Regions from separate parts of the Pantoea sp. X-Soil-MYKO-1289 genome, predicted to be linked through region 1. Evidence: riboswitches for the same ligand, from Rfam matches in the RefSeq annotation. Region 1 holds a riboswitch; each other region holds the start of a gene.
What was found. Region 1 has a riboswitch for thiamine pyrophosphate ahead of AC6I7Z_RS19520 (FAD-dependent oxidoreductase). Riboswitches for the same ligand answer to the same signal wherever they lie in the genome.

Region 1 (5,061 bases):
GCTGACCGCCGGAAACCTGCAGCGGCGTCCAGTATGGGCCCGGCGCAACCGCGTTCACGCGGATGCCTTCTTTGCCCAGCTGCTGTGCCATGGTTTTGGTAAAGGCGACGATGCACGCTTTGGTTTGCGCATAGTCGAGCAAAATTTCGCTGGGCTGATAAGCCTGCACCGACGAGGTATTAATAATAGACGCGCCGCGCGGCAGATAGTCGACCGCCGCTTTGGTGATCCAGAACATGGCGTAGACGTTGGTTTTAAACGTGGCGTCAAAGTCTTCGGTGGAGAGGGTACGGATAGACTCGTTAAACTGCTGACGGCCTGCGTTGTTGACCAGAATATCCAGCCCGCCCAGCTTCTCGACAGCCTGTTTTACCAGCGACTGGCAAAAGGCTTCGTCACGGATATCGCCGGGGATCGCCACGGCTTTGCGGCCTTCCGCTTCAATCAGCTGGATCACTTCCGCCGCATCGGACTCTTCTTCCGGCAGATAGTTAATCGCCACGTCAGCGCCTTCACGTGCATAGGCGATAGCCACAGCGCGGCCGATACCGGAATCACCGCCGGTGATCAGCGCTTTGCGACCGGTCAGACGGCCTGTGCCGCGATAGGTGGTTTCCCCATGGTCCGGCACCGGATCCATTTTGCTGGCAAGACCGGGAACGGGTTGTTTCTGCCCTGGAAAAGAGGGTTTCGGAAATTCAACCGGGACGAGTGTTTTGTCATTTTGATTACTCATGCTTAGCTCCTTGCACATCGTTTTCGGATAAATTAAGCCTGGCACATATGTGAGGTTTGTCACATTAAATTTCGCTGGAGCTTATTAAATCCAGCGGTATAGGCATCAGCATTAATAATAAGACGCCTTTTTGCCTTTCAGGGCAGGCGGCGAAATTTTTTTTGCTCTGGCTATTTAACTGACGGTTTACTAAACAATTTATATAACCTGAGCTTGATTGAGGTTGTTACTCTTCCCTGGCGGCGGTCGTGCATAAAAATCGTTCTGTACCAATAATTTGAATATTATATCTGCTTTTTCCGGCGCGTTTTTATTTCGCTTTATACTGGCCTTGTTTTTATCGCGTCGCCGCTTTGGCTGATGCGCGATGAGCACCAGGGCCGGGCGATAAATTATATTCATCCAGGCTAAGCAAAGCGGGAAATAAATTTCTTCAGCGTTCGCGTCGCAAGGGCGCAAAAATCAGACGCATATTTGTGCTGCGCGCCTGGCTCATAAAGGCAGAATACGCTGTATTTGCTGTGGTTTCCCACCGCCCGCGCCGCGCATCTGCGTTACCCTTAACGCTCACTTTCTGCAATCGGTAAATAAGGAGCGCGACGTGAGCGCGTCGACGGGAATTTCACTCAAAATTATGGCGACCCTTAGCTCGACGCTGATGCTGGCCTGCGTAAAAGGTCTGGAGGGCGCGCTGCCGGTGGGAGAAGTGATCTTCTTCCGTTCGCTGGTGGGCGTTATGCCGCTGCTGCTATGGCTGACCTTTCAGGGCGGCATTATTCAGGGCATCAAAACCCGCAATGTGAAAGGGCATATCGGCCGCGGCCTGGCGGGCACCTGCAGCATGTACCTCAGCTATCTGTCGCTGATTTATATCTCCCTGACCGACGCCACCGCTATCAACTACGCCGCGCCGCTGTTTACCGTGCTGCTTGCCGCCGTGGTGCTGCGCGAAAGGGTGCGGCTGAATCGCTGGCTGTCGGTAGCGGCCGGTTTCGCGGGGATCGTCATTATGCTCTCGGGTCATCTGTCGCTCAGCGGCCCGCCCAGGCTCACGGTAGCCAGCCTGGCCTCTTCCGTCGGCGTCCTGCTGGCGCTGCTCTCTGCGCTCTGCACGGCAGGCGCGCTGATTCAGATCCGCTATCTGAGCGGGAAAGAGAAGCCGGGCGCGATCGCCTTCTGGTTTACCGCCATGACGGGCGCGACCTCGCTGCTGACGCTGCCGTTCGGCTGGCGCCTGCCGCAGGGCGAGCAGCTGCTTTTGCTGCTGGGGTGCGGACTGTGCGGCGGACTGACGCAAATTTTGCTGACGCTGAGCCTGCGCTACGCCGATGCCTCGCTGCTCGCCCCATTCGATTACAGCTCGCTGCTCTGGTCGGTGATTATCGGCCTGATTTTTCTCGGCGCCTTGCCCGAGAAACTCACCCTGATCGGCGCCAGTCTCGTCGCGTTCGCCGGCATTTACGCGGTTTTGAGCGAGCGTCGGCAGCGGCGACGGGCCGCGGCATCAGCGCTGACCGCCCGCAGCGAAACCGCCGATTTAACGCCGGATTAACACGCCGTACTTGACGTCGGGCAGGCAGTTGCCCTACAACTAATGACCGTCGGGGGAGTCTCGCCAGAGAGACTGAGAGGCTAATAGCGCAGCGCGCGGTTTAGCGACCCTTTGAACCTGACCCAGTTGATACTGGCGTAGGAAGACTCGTATCTCATTGTTTTTTGCCTGGATGAGATGCCTGCCGCGTGAGCCTGCTCATGCTTTTTCCCTTCATGTATCACGGGTCGTCAACATCGAGGCCTGCGTGAACATGACTCTTTTTCAAACCACTTTCTCTGTCAGGTGCGCGCCATGAGCCGCTGGTCGGTCATCGGCAGCGGCGTCGCCGGCTTGTGCGTCGCTACGCTGCTGGCCGAACAGGGCGAAACGCCAGAGGTGATCGTCAGCGACGAGACGCCCGCGTCGCACTGGGCGGGCGGCATGCTGGCGCCCTTTTGCGAAGGGGAGAGCGCCCCTGAACAGGTTATCGAGCTGGGGCAGCGCGCCGCCGGCTGGTGGGCGCAGCGGGTCGAGGGCGTCGCGCGTCAGGGCACGCTGGTGGTGGCCATGCCGCGTGACGCCGCGGAGCTGACGCGCTTCGCGCGCATGACGCGGCAGCATCATTGGCGCGATCCCGCGCAGCTTGAGCCTGAACTCGCAGGGCGCTTTGCGCGCGGCCTGTTTTTCCCTGATGAAGCGCATCTTAATCCGCGCGACGCCATGCGCCAGCTGCGCGCCAGCCTGGAAGCGCGCGGCGTCGTTTTTCACCGCGGCAAACCAGGCGGCACGGTGATCGACTGCCGCGGCATTCACGCCGCCGATCGCCAGCCTGACCTGCGCGCGGTTCGCGGTGAGATGCTGATCCTGCAGTGCGATGAACTCCACTTCTCCCGTCCGATCCGGCTGCTGCATCCGCGCTTTCCCTGCTATCTGGTGCCGCGCGCCGACGGCCTGTTTATGCTCGGCGCCACCATGGTCGAGAGCGACGACGCCAGTGCGATCAGCGCTCGCGCCATGATGGAGCTGCTCAGCGCCGCCTGGAGCATCCATCCGGCGCTGGCCGAAGCGCGCATCGTCGAGAGCGGCACGGGAAGGCGGCCCGCCTATCGCCATAACCTGCCGGAAGTACGCTATCAAGACGGGGTTTTCTCCCTTAACGGCATGTATCGTCACGGTTTTTTGCTCGCGCCCGCCATGGCGCAGCAGCTTATGCAACTGCTTAGTCAGGAGTCGAATGATGCAAATCGAACTTAACGGTCAGAGAGTGGAAACCGAGGCGGCGACGGTCGCCGCGCTGCTGCAGGAGCGGCAGATCGACGCCGCCTGCGTCGCCAGCGCCTTTAACGGTGAGTTCTTGCCGCGCGCGCAGTATGAAAGCCAGCGGCTGGAGGCGGGATGCCGTCTGGAAGTGCTGTCGCCGATGCAGGGAGGCTAAACCATGTTTTACGGTTTTGTTCCCCGTTCGCGTTTTCTGCTCGGCACCGCAGGCTATCCGTCGCCCGAGATTTTGCAGCAGGCGATCTGCGCCGCGGAGGCGGAGATCATCACCGTCAGCCTGCGGCGCGAAGGCAGCCAGGGCGGCGCGTTTCGCGAGCTGCTCAGCCAGCTCAACCGTCGCGTGCTGCCCAACACCGCCGGCTGTCACAGCGTGAAAGAGGCGGTGACCACGGCGCATATGGCGCGCGAACTCTTCGACACGCCCTGGATAAAGCTGGAGGTGATCGGCAACGCCGACACGCTGCAGCCCGATCCCTTTGCGCTGGTGGAAGCGGCGCGCATTCTCTGCGCCGACGGCTTCCAGGTCTTTCCCTATACCACCGAGGATCTCATCGTCGGCGAAAAGCTGCTGGAGGCGGGCTGCGAAGTGCTGATGCCCTGGGGCGCGCCCATCGGATCAGGCCAGGGGCTGCGCAATATCGAAGGGCTGCGCAGCTTCCGCGCCTGGTTTAAAGGGGTGCCGCTGGTGATTGACGCCGGTATCGGCGCGCCGAGCCAGGCGGCGCAGGCGATGGAGATGGGGTTCGACGCCATTCTGCTCAACACCGCGGTGGCGAAAGCGCAGGATCCGGCGGCGATGGCGGGCGCCTTCGCAGGCGCGATCCGCGTGGGGCATCAGGCGCATCAGGCGGGCCTGATGGAGCGGCGCGATATGGCCGCCGCGTCGACGCCGGTGTTCGGCCTGGCGCAGTTCAGCTAACGGGGCAAGATGATGAATCGTTATCAGCGGCAGCAGATGCTGCCGGAAATCGGCGAGGCGGGACAGAGGCGGCTGCGCGCCGCGCGCGTGCTGGTGGTCGGCGCGGGCGGGCTGGGATCGACGCTGTTGCCGCTGCTGGCGGGCGCGGGTGTCGGCTATCTGCGCATTATGGACGCGGATCGGGTGGCGCTGCACAATCTGCATCGCCAGACGCTCTACACAGAGGAGGATGTCGGCCAGCCGAAGGCGCTTTGCGCCGCGCGCGCGCTGGCCGCGCGCAACCGCGACTGCGTTACCGAGGCGCGGCAGCAGGCGCTGCGCGCCAGTACGGTCGAGCAGGCGCTGTCGCAGGTGGATCTGGCGATCGACGCAGCGGACAGCTTCGCCGTGACCTATACGCTCTCCGACGCCTGCCGGCCGCGCAATATCCCGTTGATCAGCGCCTCGGTGCTCGGCCGACAGGGCTATGTCGGCGGCTTTTGCGGCGGCGCGCCGGGCTATCGCGCGCTGTTTCCCCGGCTGCCCGCCTCCGCCGCCAGCTGCGACACCGCGGGCGTGATGGGACCGGCGGTGGCGACGCTGGGCGCGATGCAG
Region 2 (5,061 bases), on a different replicon from region 1:
CCATTGAGATCCCTACCGATTCGGTCACCGGCATCAGTCTGGAGGCGCTGGAGCTGGCGTTTGAGCAGTGGCCAATCAAAGCGGTTATGGTGGTGCCTAACTGTAACAATCCGCTGGGTTTTATTATGCCGGAGGCGCGTAAGCGCGCGCTGCTGACGCTGGCGCAGCGTTTTGACGTAGCGGTGATTGAAGACGACGTTTACGGCGAGCTGGCCTGGGAGTATCCACGGCCCGCCACGTTGAAATCGCTCGATCTGGACGGCCGGGTGCTGCTGTGCAGCTCTTTTTCGAAAACCGTGGCGCCAGGCCTGCGCATCGGCTGGGTTGCGCCAGGACGCTATCGCGATCGCGTGCTGCATATGAAATATATCGCCACCGGTTCCAGCAACACGCTGGCGCAGCATGCGATGGCGGAGTTTATTCGCCAGGGCTACTATCAGCCGCATCTGCGGCGCATGCGTCAGCTTTATCAGCGCAACTACGACTGCTTCAGCTGCTGGGTACGCCACTATTTTCCCTGCGGCATCTGCGTCTCGCGTCCGCAGGGCGGCTTTATGATGTGGGTTGAACTGCCGGAAGCGTTTGACGCCGTGCGGCTTAATCGCGAGCTGCGCGATTCGCATATTCAGATTGCGGTCGGATCGCTTTTTTCCGCATCGGGAAAATATCGCAACTGCCTGCGACTGAGCTTCGCGGTAACGCCGGACGACCGTGTCGAACAGGCGCTGGAAAAAGTCGGTCAGGCGGTCGAGCGCGCGATAGCCGCCTGCGCGGGCGAACACTCTCCACACTCCCTGCAGCATGACACCCTCCTGGCTAAATAGTTGAGGCAGGGCCAGAGAGGTGAAGGGGAGGTTCTGGCCCTGGCCGGGCGGATACCCGGCGAAAGCCACTGTAGCGCAGCAGAATAACGGCGCGAGCAAGAAAGCCTTTCGCTGCGCGCCGTTTTCCACTCTTTTTACCGCTGTTGCAGGATGTTGCCGCTTTTTGCGTGGCGCGTTGCGCGTTACGCCTCCGGCGGTTCCGCCAGCGCCAGCAACGCCTGGGTCGCGGCGCGCCAGTCCGGCGCCTGGGTAATGGCGCTGACGACGGCGATACTGCCGACGCCGGTCGCCAGCACCGCCGGCGCGCGCGCCAGGCTGATGCCGCCAATCGCCACGGTTGAAACGCCCTTAAGCCGCGTGATATGCCGCTGAAGCTCGGTCAGCCCCTGCGGCGCGGAGGGCATCGCCTTGGTCTCGGTAGGGAAAATATGCCCCAGCGCGATATAGGAAGGGCGTATCGCCAGCGCGCGGTCCAGCTCGTGGTCGTCGTGCGTCGACACGCCCAGCCGCAGGCCCGCCTCGCGAATGGCGTTCAGGTTCGCGACATCCAGATCCTCCTGACCCAGATGCACGCCGTAGGCGCGGTGCTTAACTGCCAGCTGCCAGTAATCGTTGATAAACAGACGGGCATTGTAACGCTTGCCGAGCGCGATCGACTCGATAACCGCAGGCTCTACCGCCTTCTCCTCACGATCTTTAATACGCAGTTGAATAGTGCGCACGCCGACCTCCAGCAGTCGCGCAATCCACTCCACGCTGTCGACGACCGGATAGAGCCCTAAGCGCGAGGCGGTGGCAGGGAAAGGGGCGTTCATCGTTTCTCCTCGTTCAGCGCGTCGGCTGAGTGGTAAAGCTCGCTGCCACGGCGGCGAAAGGTTTCAGACATCTGCTGCATGCCGATGGCGATCGGCTGCGCCTCGGCCTGGCTCGCCGCATAGTCGCGCACTTCCTGGCTGATTTTCATCGAGCAGAATTTTGGCCCGCACATCGAGCAGAAGTGGGCCACTTTACCCGACTCCTGCGGCAGGGTTTCGTCGTGATAGGCGCGCGCGGTATGAGGATCGAGCGCCAGATTGAACTGATCCTCCCAGCGAAATTCAAAGCGCGCCTTGGACATGGCGTTATCGCGGATCTGCGCGCCGGGATGCCCCTTCGCCAGATCCGCCGCATGGGCGGCGATCTTATAGGTAATCAATCCCTGCTTAACGTCCTCTTTATTTGGCAGGCCGAGATGCTCTTTGGGCGTCACGTAGCAGAGCATGGCGCAGCCGAACCAGCCGATCATCGCGGCGCCGATGCCGGAGGTGAAGTGATCGTAGCCGGGGGCGATATCGGTGGTCAGCGGGCCGAGCGTATAGAACGGCGCTTCGTGACAGTGCTCCAGCTGCTCGGTCATATTGCGGCGGATCATCTGCATAGGAATATGGCCGGGCCCTTCGATCATCACCTGCACGTCATACTCCCAGGCGATCTTCGTCAGCTCGCCCAGCGTGCGCAGCTCGGCGAACTGCGCCTCGTCGTTGGCGTCCTGAATCGAGCCGGGACGCAGGCCATCGCCAAGCGACAGCGAAACGTCGTAGGCGGCGCAGATTTCGCAAATTTCGCGAAAGTGCGTATAGAGAAAACTTTCGCGGTGATGCGACAGACACCACTTCGCCATAATCGACCCGCCGCGCGAAACGATGCCGGTCAGGCGCTTCGCCGTCATCGGCACATAGCGCAGCAGCACGCCGGCGTGGATGGTGAAGTAATCGACGCCTTGCTCCGCCTGCTCCAGCAGCGTGTCGCGAAACACTTCCCAGTCGAGGTTTTCCGCGACGCCGTTGACCTTTTCCAGCGCCTGGTAAATCGGTACGGTGCCGATGGGCACCGGGCTGTTGCGCAGGATCCACTCGCGCGTTTCGTGAATATAACGACCGGTGGAGAGATCCATCACGGTGTCGGCGCCCCAGCGGGTCGACCAGACCAGTTTCTCCACCTCTTCTTCGATAGAGGAGGTGACCGCCGAGTTGCCGATATTGGCGTTGACCTTGACCAGAAAGTTGCGGCCGATAATCATCGGCTCCGATTCGGGATGGTTGATATTCGCGGGAATAATGGCGCGTCCGGCGGCCACTTCCTGGCGTACGAACTCAGGGGTGATGTTTTCCGGCAGCTGCGCGCCGAAACCGTGGCCGTCATGCTGCTGGCGCAGCACTTCGCTGCGAATGCGTTCGCGGCCCATATTCTCGCGCAGCGCGATAAACTCCATCTCCGGCGTGACGACGCCCTGACGGGCATAGTGGAGCTGGGTAACGCGTCGTCCCGCTTTTGCGCGCCGCGGCTGCGGCAGCCGCTCGAAACGCAGATGATCGAGCCCGTCGTCGGCCAGACGCTGCTGCGTATAGCGCGAGCTGGTGTGCGTCAGCGCCTCGCTGTCGTCGCGCGCGACAATCCAGTCGGCGCGCAGCTTCGCCAGTCCGCGCTGTACGTCGATAACGGCATCGGGATCGCCGTAGGGACCGGCGGTATCGTAGACGGGCACCGCCTCATTCTCTTCATAGCGCGGACGATCTTTATCGCCGCCGAGCAGCGTCGGACTGAGCTGGATCTCGCGCATCGGCACGCGGATATCGTCACGGCTGCCCTGGATCCAGATACGTTTCGAGTTGGGAAAGGCGATGCCGCTCTGCAGCGCCTCAATAAAGGCCTGCGCCTGAGCGCGCTGTTCACGTCGGTTGGTTTTGGTCATAGACATAGCAATTTTCCTGTTGAGGGGGAACGTTGCTTGTCCGGAGTTCGGAAGGAGTAACAGAAACGGCAGGCAAAATCGCCAGCGCACTGATGATGTTTACTCTTGTTCCCTTCGCAGGTTCTAACCTGATCAGGTTCCGCGGATCCCGAATTAACGGTCTCAGCCCTTGCGGGCACTCCGACAAGATGTTGTTTTACGCTTTACACGCAAAACGCCCGTGCATATCGCACAAAAAACAAAACGGGTTTTCGGCGCTATCGTCGAAAACCCGTTCAGCATAGAAGGGCTGCTTTAGAATAACAAGCGATTTACAACTGACTAACCTTAAGCCGGGCGCGACAGCTGGCTGCTGTCGTTTGCCACCGGCGCGCGCACCAGGCGGTTGTCCCAGGCAAGCTGGATCAGCTTGTCTTCCAGCGTAAAACGCGCTTCCAGCACTTCGCCGACTTCCGACAGCGCCAGCTGAAAATCGACGCAGTTATCGTCGTCGATAGACTGCTGCAGATGGCCGTCATAGAGCTGCATCAGACGCTCGGTGTTGCCCTCCAGCGGCGGATAAATCTGCGCGGCGGCGATCATCGGGCTATCGCCTTCCATCTCATTGATGATGCGCTCATAAATGCTGAAGTGACCGGCGGAAAGGTAATCGACCAGGCTGTGACAAAAGTTGTCGAGCGCCTGCTCGTCTAACGTCGTGAGCGCCTCTTTGTTAGGCTTCAGCCCAACCAGGTGGTAATAAGAAACAAGTAGCTGGCGACGGGCGTCCAGCCACGTGTCTACCAGTTCGTTGCTGCCACCTACGCGCTCAGTCAGGACGTTTAACTGGTTAAGCATATCTGACTCCATGTAAAGAAAGTGCCCTTCCCGTCACGCTGCGGCTGGCCTGGCGCCGCCTGCAAGCTGGACGATTTAGGGTATAGTTGTTTGTCTACACACTTAACATCAGGACTTCAGCGTATTGATAAGACGCTAAGGATGACGATTAGATGCAACATGAGATCTCAAGCGTAGACGCTGGATGGTGGATTGTCAGCCATGAACAGAAACTTTGGTTGCCGCAAGGCGATCTGCCGCACGGCAGCGCCGCTGCGTTTAAGCTCGCAGGCAGCAAGGCGCAGGCGGTCGGCGAGTGGCAGGGCGAAACGGTATGGCTGGTGTGTGAGAGCCGCGATCGCGACATGTTCTCGGTGCGCCAGCTGATCGATGAAGAGCCAGGGCTGTTTCAGCTGGCCGGGCGCGCCGTGCAGCTGGCGGAGTTTTACCGCTCCCATCGCTTCTGCGGCTACTGCGGCCACGAAATGCATCTGAGCAAGCATGAAAACGCCTGCCTCTGCGGACACTGCCGCGAGCGCTACTATCCGCAAATCGCGCCCTGCATTATCGTCGCCATCCGGCGCGGCGACGAGATATTGCTGGCCAACCATGCGCGTCATCGCAACAGCATCTATACCGTGCTGGCGGGCTTTGTCGAGGTAGGGGAGACGCTGGAGCAGGCGGTGGCGC
Region 3 (5,061 bases), on a different replicon from region 1:
ACCTTCAATATCACTGATCCCTGTCTCATTCCATTTATGAGTGATTGAACTGCATGACAAAAACAGGCAACGTGTTCGCTGATCTGCGTAATTAGCCTGGTATCCCGTATCTGGATGATTATGGACAACGGTGGTTACAGTATTCCATTCCTCATAGCTCCAGCTCTTCGGCGATGACTGGTTGGATGAAAAAGAATCTGCACCTACAGCAGATCGTAGGCCAAGAGAATCACTTAGGGCTGTTTACATATATTTAACTTACTCTTAATTTATTATTTAATTGATGGTGTTGATTGGGAGTGAATAAAATAGCCAAGTGTAAATCCAGGTTACTTTTATCGCCATCAAATGAATAATGGTAAGTAGAAAATTGCTAGCATCATGAATAAAAAGATAACGCCAACGATGGAAAATCGCACTTTTATACGTAACCAATCGGTGTACTGATTAGGAAGCTCTTTTATGAAACGTATTTGTTCATTATTCATTCCTCGCGTATGGAATGAGTTTTCTTTAAAATATAATGCTTTAATAAAGAATGCATCACGCATAAACGAGAAAAAGACCCCACCATCCTGATAAATTAAAACTTCTGCTGGTCTTGCTCCAAATTTATCGACAAATAGCGAGCAAAGAGTCATGAATTTTCCCCTGGAGAATTTGTCATAAATCACGTAAAAAATATAATTAATTATTCCGAGAATCAAAAAGATCCCAGCGATTTCAACTCGATGTATCATCAGAAAATTAATTGCCGAAAACGTCATACAACTGTTCTCCGCCTAATTCCCCAACAGCACTCCCCACTGTGCTACCAGCGTACCCTAAACCAACACCTGCAATAACGGTACAAACAAGCCCGCCAACACCAGCAGTACCAACGCCGATTGCGACGCATAATGGTATTGCCCCGGCACCAGCGAGAACACCGCCACCTGTACCCAAAGCAAAACTACCTATCTCAGTATACTTTTTCTTGGTACATTCAGCTTCGCGACCAACAGAACATGCCTCTTGAATTTCGTTAAGAGAATGGAGTCCGCTAAAACCAATGCCTAGATAACCAGTGTAACGCATTGCTTTTACGTATTTCGCTGCCCGTTCAATGTGAGTAGCATAGCCCTCGATATCACTGATCCCTGTCTCATTCCATCTGTGAGTAATCGAACTGGTAGAAAGGCCAAGCGCATTTTTTATCTTATTATATTGGCCCAGTTTCATTGCTTTATTCAGGAAGCCAACCTTTAGCAAGGTTTCAAGCTCTTTGAATAACTGCGCGCGCCTGATATAGAACTGCTCACCAATTAGCGCACCACGTGTCAGATAGGTGTTTTTATAGGTCTCCTGAATTTCTTTGAGAACTTTTTCAATGCCCTCAAAGTACTTTCCTACTGGTTCAGCTGCCAGACCAATGCCTTTATCTGCAATGTTAGAGAAGTTGGCAATGGTGGCGTAATGTTTGTGCAGAAAATTAGCCTCTTCATGTGTCAGCGGCTCAAGGGCTGCGTCAACTCGCGCTTTTGCTTGCTGCATATGCTCAATCTGTTCGCTCTCCTGCTTATCAGGATCGACCAAAAGCAGAATTGAACCAGCCTTATACTCCTGACCTGCGCCGTTCAGTAAGCGATAAAGCTCGCGCGTGCCTGCTGGCGGTTCGCTTTCGAATAACCAGGGTTCATAGGCTCTCGTTTCCGCGCCATAAGGAAGAACACAAAATCCAGCGTCGACGGGCTCGCGTTTTGATTTTTGTGATTTTGTTTGTTCCTGTCTCTCTTTTTTAGCTGCCTGGGCATGTTGCTCAGGCTCCTGAACGGGGTCGGGGGCAGCTTTCGTAACAACCGGGGCAGCTTTTACAGGGAGATCCTGATATGGACCATGCCATGCCCAGGTCTGGGAAGGGATAAAACGAGCCCTGCAAGGGCAGGTTGAACGACTGTACAGCGTGCTTGCGACATGCACAGTGTCTACGATATCTCCTGGATGCCCACCTGCGACATGAAAAACGCCAGGATGCTTGCCGCATGAAACCTTATGACCGTTCAGGGCTGCGTAATTACCGGCAAAAGTTTTTTTTCTAGTGCCTTCAAGAACCGTTCCACCGCAGCTTGTTTTGTCACCTTTCACAATCCAGTAGCCCGTTGCCATCCTTTATTCTCCTGGTGGAGTAAGGAAATCGACTGGCATTGCAGGGCTGTTATCCCATTGACAGAGAAACGCCAAATCTTGCGGGGTACTGACAATTACATCGCCGTTATCAATCAGACTGCCCACCAGCGCGTAAGAGACACCCTTGCAGGTGTTTGCTGAACCTGAACCGCTGACAATTCTGGCTTTTGTTGCATCTGGATAAACAACGTAATCGCCCACCATTGCACGGCTTACTTTGATCCCATCACTGAGGGCAAAGGTATCGCTGGCGCTGCCATGCTCAATCCTCCCTCCGTCACGGGTTACTGCGCCAGTAGTAGCGAAACGCCAAATCCGCAGCAATGAGCGGTCTTTCATTTCTTCAACACAGGAGTTCAGAGCCTGAAGCTCTTCAGCGTCTGCATTAGCCCAGCGTTCAGCGGGGAAGGGATTTTTCAGGACATTGATAAGCGTTGACGTGATTTCGTTCGTGTACTGTTTCATAATTCCATTTACTTTTTGTGGAAATAATTTGAGCGGATATTTTATAAAAGTTCTCTCTATCATCAACAGGCATCAGGACCAATTGAGACCAGGTAAATGGTTTCAGCTATCGCAAAAAGGAGCCGTGTGCGCATTTAGATCGTGAAAAGGCTCACAACAGACCTTTATTAGTTCTTGAATATATTTGCTAAGACTCCTGCTCAGGTTTAATGCCTTGCCTCTTTAGAAAAACATGCAAATTAGCTTGTTTAGACCTTTTTTAAGTAAAGAAGTAATAACCGTAGATGCGAGCTTGAATCGGCATGCCACTTCCCCTAATCTGCCAGCGAGTAATCTGTTTTGTACTCATGACTCGGGGTGCCCTTCTTTGTGAAGGCTGAGAAATACCCGTATTACCTGATCTGGATAATGCCAGCGTAGGGAAGTCAGATGCCTGACCGCATTCGCCTTCTTGCTCGCCGGTTGGGAGTAATAATGATCCGCCAACCTCAACGCTTTTCCGACGCGCACTTCGCGCCCGTTCTCGTCCGCTTCGTTCAGCGCCAGCCGCTGGTGCACTGCATGACCAACGACGTGGTGCAGAACGTCACCGCCAACGTCTTGCTGGCGCTCAACGCTTCGCCTGCTATGGTCATCGATCCCGATGAGGCCGCGCAGTTCGCCGCTGTGGCCGACGCGTTGCTGATCAACGTCGGCACTCTGACCCGCGATCGCCGCGACGCCATGCTGGCAGCGGTGCAGGCCGCTAACGCGGCGCAAAAGCCCTGGGTGCTCGATCCGGTGGCGGTCGGGGCGCTGCGCCTGCGCAGTGAATTCTGCCAGCAGCTTCTTGCGCTACGGCCTGCCGCGGTGCGCGGCAACGCGTCTGAAATTCTTGCGCTGGCGCAGCAGGGCGCGGGCGGGCGCGGCGTAGATTCGCAGCATCAGGCGGAGGCGGCGCTGGAGGCGGCGCGCGAGCTGGCGCAAAAGCATCAGACGCTGGTGGCGATCAGCGGCGAGGTCGATTACGTCACCGACGGCCATAAAACGCTGATCATCGCTGGCGGCAGCGCGCTGATGACGCGCGTGGTCGGCACCGGCTGCGCGCTCTCCGCCGTGGTCGCCGCCTTTTGCAGCCTGCCGGGTGACAGGCGGGATAATGTCGCCAGCGCCTGCCGCGTTATGACGCTGGCGGGCGAACGCGCCGCCGCCCAGACCGCCGCGCCCGGCAGCTTCGCCACGCTGTTTATCGATGCCCTGTGGCAGCTGGCACAGGAGGCGCGCCCATGAAACGTATCAACGCGCTGACGATTGCCGGTACCGATCCCAGCGGCGGCGCAGGGATCCAGGCCGATCTCAAAGCCTTCTCAGCGCTCGCGGCCTATGGCACCAGCGTTATCACCGCGCTGGTGGCGCAGAACACCCGCGGCGTACAGTCGGTTTACCGCATAGAGCCTGAGTTTGTCGGCGCACAGCTCGATTCGGTGCTGAGCGACGTGCGCATCGACACGGCGAAAATTGGCATGCTGTCGGAAACCGCCATCGTGCAGATCGTAGCGGAAAAGCTGAAGCGAGCCGCTATCCCTTACGTGGTGCTGGACACGGTGATGGTGGCGAAAAGCGGCGATCCCTTGCTGTCGCCCGACGCTATCGCCAGCGTGCGCGAGCTGCTGCTGCCGCAGGTATCGTTAATCACGCCCAATCTGCCGGAGGCGGCAGCGCTACTCGACTGCGCGCCAGCGCGCAGTGAAGAGGCGATGCTCGGGCAGGGCGAAGCGCTGCTGGCGCTCGGCTGTCAGGCGGTGCTGATGAAAGGCGGCCATCTTGGCGACAGCGAAAGTCCGGACTGGTTGATGACGAGCAACGGAGCCGAACGTTTTACCGCACCGCGCGTCAATACGCGTCATACTCACGGCACCGGCTGCTCGCTCTCCGCCGCGCTGGCCGCGCTGCGCCCGCGTCATGAGAGCTGGGCCAACACGCTGCGCGAGGCGAAAAGCTGGCTGCAGCAGGCGCTGATCGAGGCCGATACGCTGGAAGTAGGCAACGGCATCGGGCCGGTGCACCATTTTCATCGCTGGTGGTAAATCTCAGAAAGAGCAAAGGCCAGCAGCGCTGGCCTTATCAGGGATGTTCAGAGCGGGTTACAGCGACTCGAACCACTCACTGTTGCGCTCGGCGATAGGGGTAATAGAGAAAATCATCTCCTGCAAATGACGACGCATCGCCGCCTCGGCGGCGTCGGCATCATGCGCCTTCAGTGCCGACAGGATCTCTTCATGCTGCTCAATCAGGCTTTCCGGCGGCGAGACCTCGCTCAGCGTCAGAAAGCGCACCCGGTCCATCGCCGCTTTGATATTTTCCACCGTCTCCCACGCCAGCGCGCAGTGGATGCTTTCGGCGATCAGACGGTGAAACTCATCGTCGAGGCTGAGAAACGCCTGGCTGTCG

Region 2: linked by a shared signal. The riboswitch ahead of thiC (phosphomethylpyrimidine synthase ThiC) and the one ahead of AC6I7Z_RS19520 (FAD-dependent oxidoreductase) in region 1 are both predicted to bind thiamine pyrophosphate.
Region 3: linked by a shared signal. The riboswitch ahead of thiM (hydroxyethylthiazole kinase) and the one ahead of AC6I7Z_RS19520 (FAD-dependent oxidoreductase) in region 1 are both predicted to bind thiamine pyrophosphate.

What each region holds. Positions count from the first base shown of each region.
Region 1 covers NZ_AP036005.1:22,187-27,247, forward strand. Annotated here, with positions in the region: gene AC6I7Z_RS19510 (SDR family oxidoreductase) at 1-736, opposite strand, end outside; gene AC6I7Z_RS19515 (DMT family transporter) at 1,338-2,288, shown strand; TPP riboswitch at 2,330-2,449, shown strand; gene AC6I7Z_RS19520 (FAD-dependent oxidoreductase) at 2,583-3,524, shown strand; gene thiS (sulfur carrier protein ThiS) at 3,508-3,705, shown strand; gene AC6I7Z_RS19530 (thiazole synthase) at 3,709-4,467, shown strand; gene AC6I7Z_RS19535 (ThiF family adenylyltransferase) at 4,480-5,061, shown strand, end outside.
Region 2 covers NZ_AP036004.1:3,775,687-3,780,747, reverse strand. Annotated here, with positions in the region: gene AC6I7Z_RS17980 (aminotransferase-like domain-containing protein) at 1-824, shown strand, start outside; gene thiE (thiamine phosphate synthase) at 1,007-1,639, opposite strand; gene thiC (phosphomethylpyrimidine synthase ThiC) at 1,636-3,561, opposite strand; TPP riboswitch at 3,648-3,748, opposite strand; gene rsd (sigma D regulator) at 3,883-4,392, opposite strand; gene nudC (NAD(+) diphosphatase) at 4,545-5,061, shown strand, end outside.
Region 3 covers NZ_AP036004.1:2,717,740-2,722,800, reverse strand. Annotated here, with positions in the region: gene AC6I7Z_RS13065 (hypothetical protein) at 345-767, opposite strand; gene AC6I7Z_RS13060 (PAAR domain-containing protein) at 748-2,145, opposite strand; gene AC6I7Z_RS13055 (PAAR domain-containing protein) at 2,149-2,694, opposite strand; TPP riboswitch at 2,975-3,071, shown strand; gene thiM (hydroxyethylthiazole kinase) at 3,106-3,900, shown strand; gene thiD (bifunctional hydroxymethylpyrimidine kinase/phosphomethylpyrimidine kinase) at 3,897-4,697, shown strand; gene AC6I7Z_RS13040 (GntR family transcriptional regulator) at 4,755-5,061, opposite strand, start outside.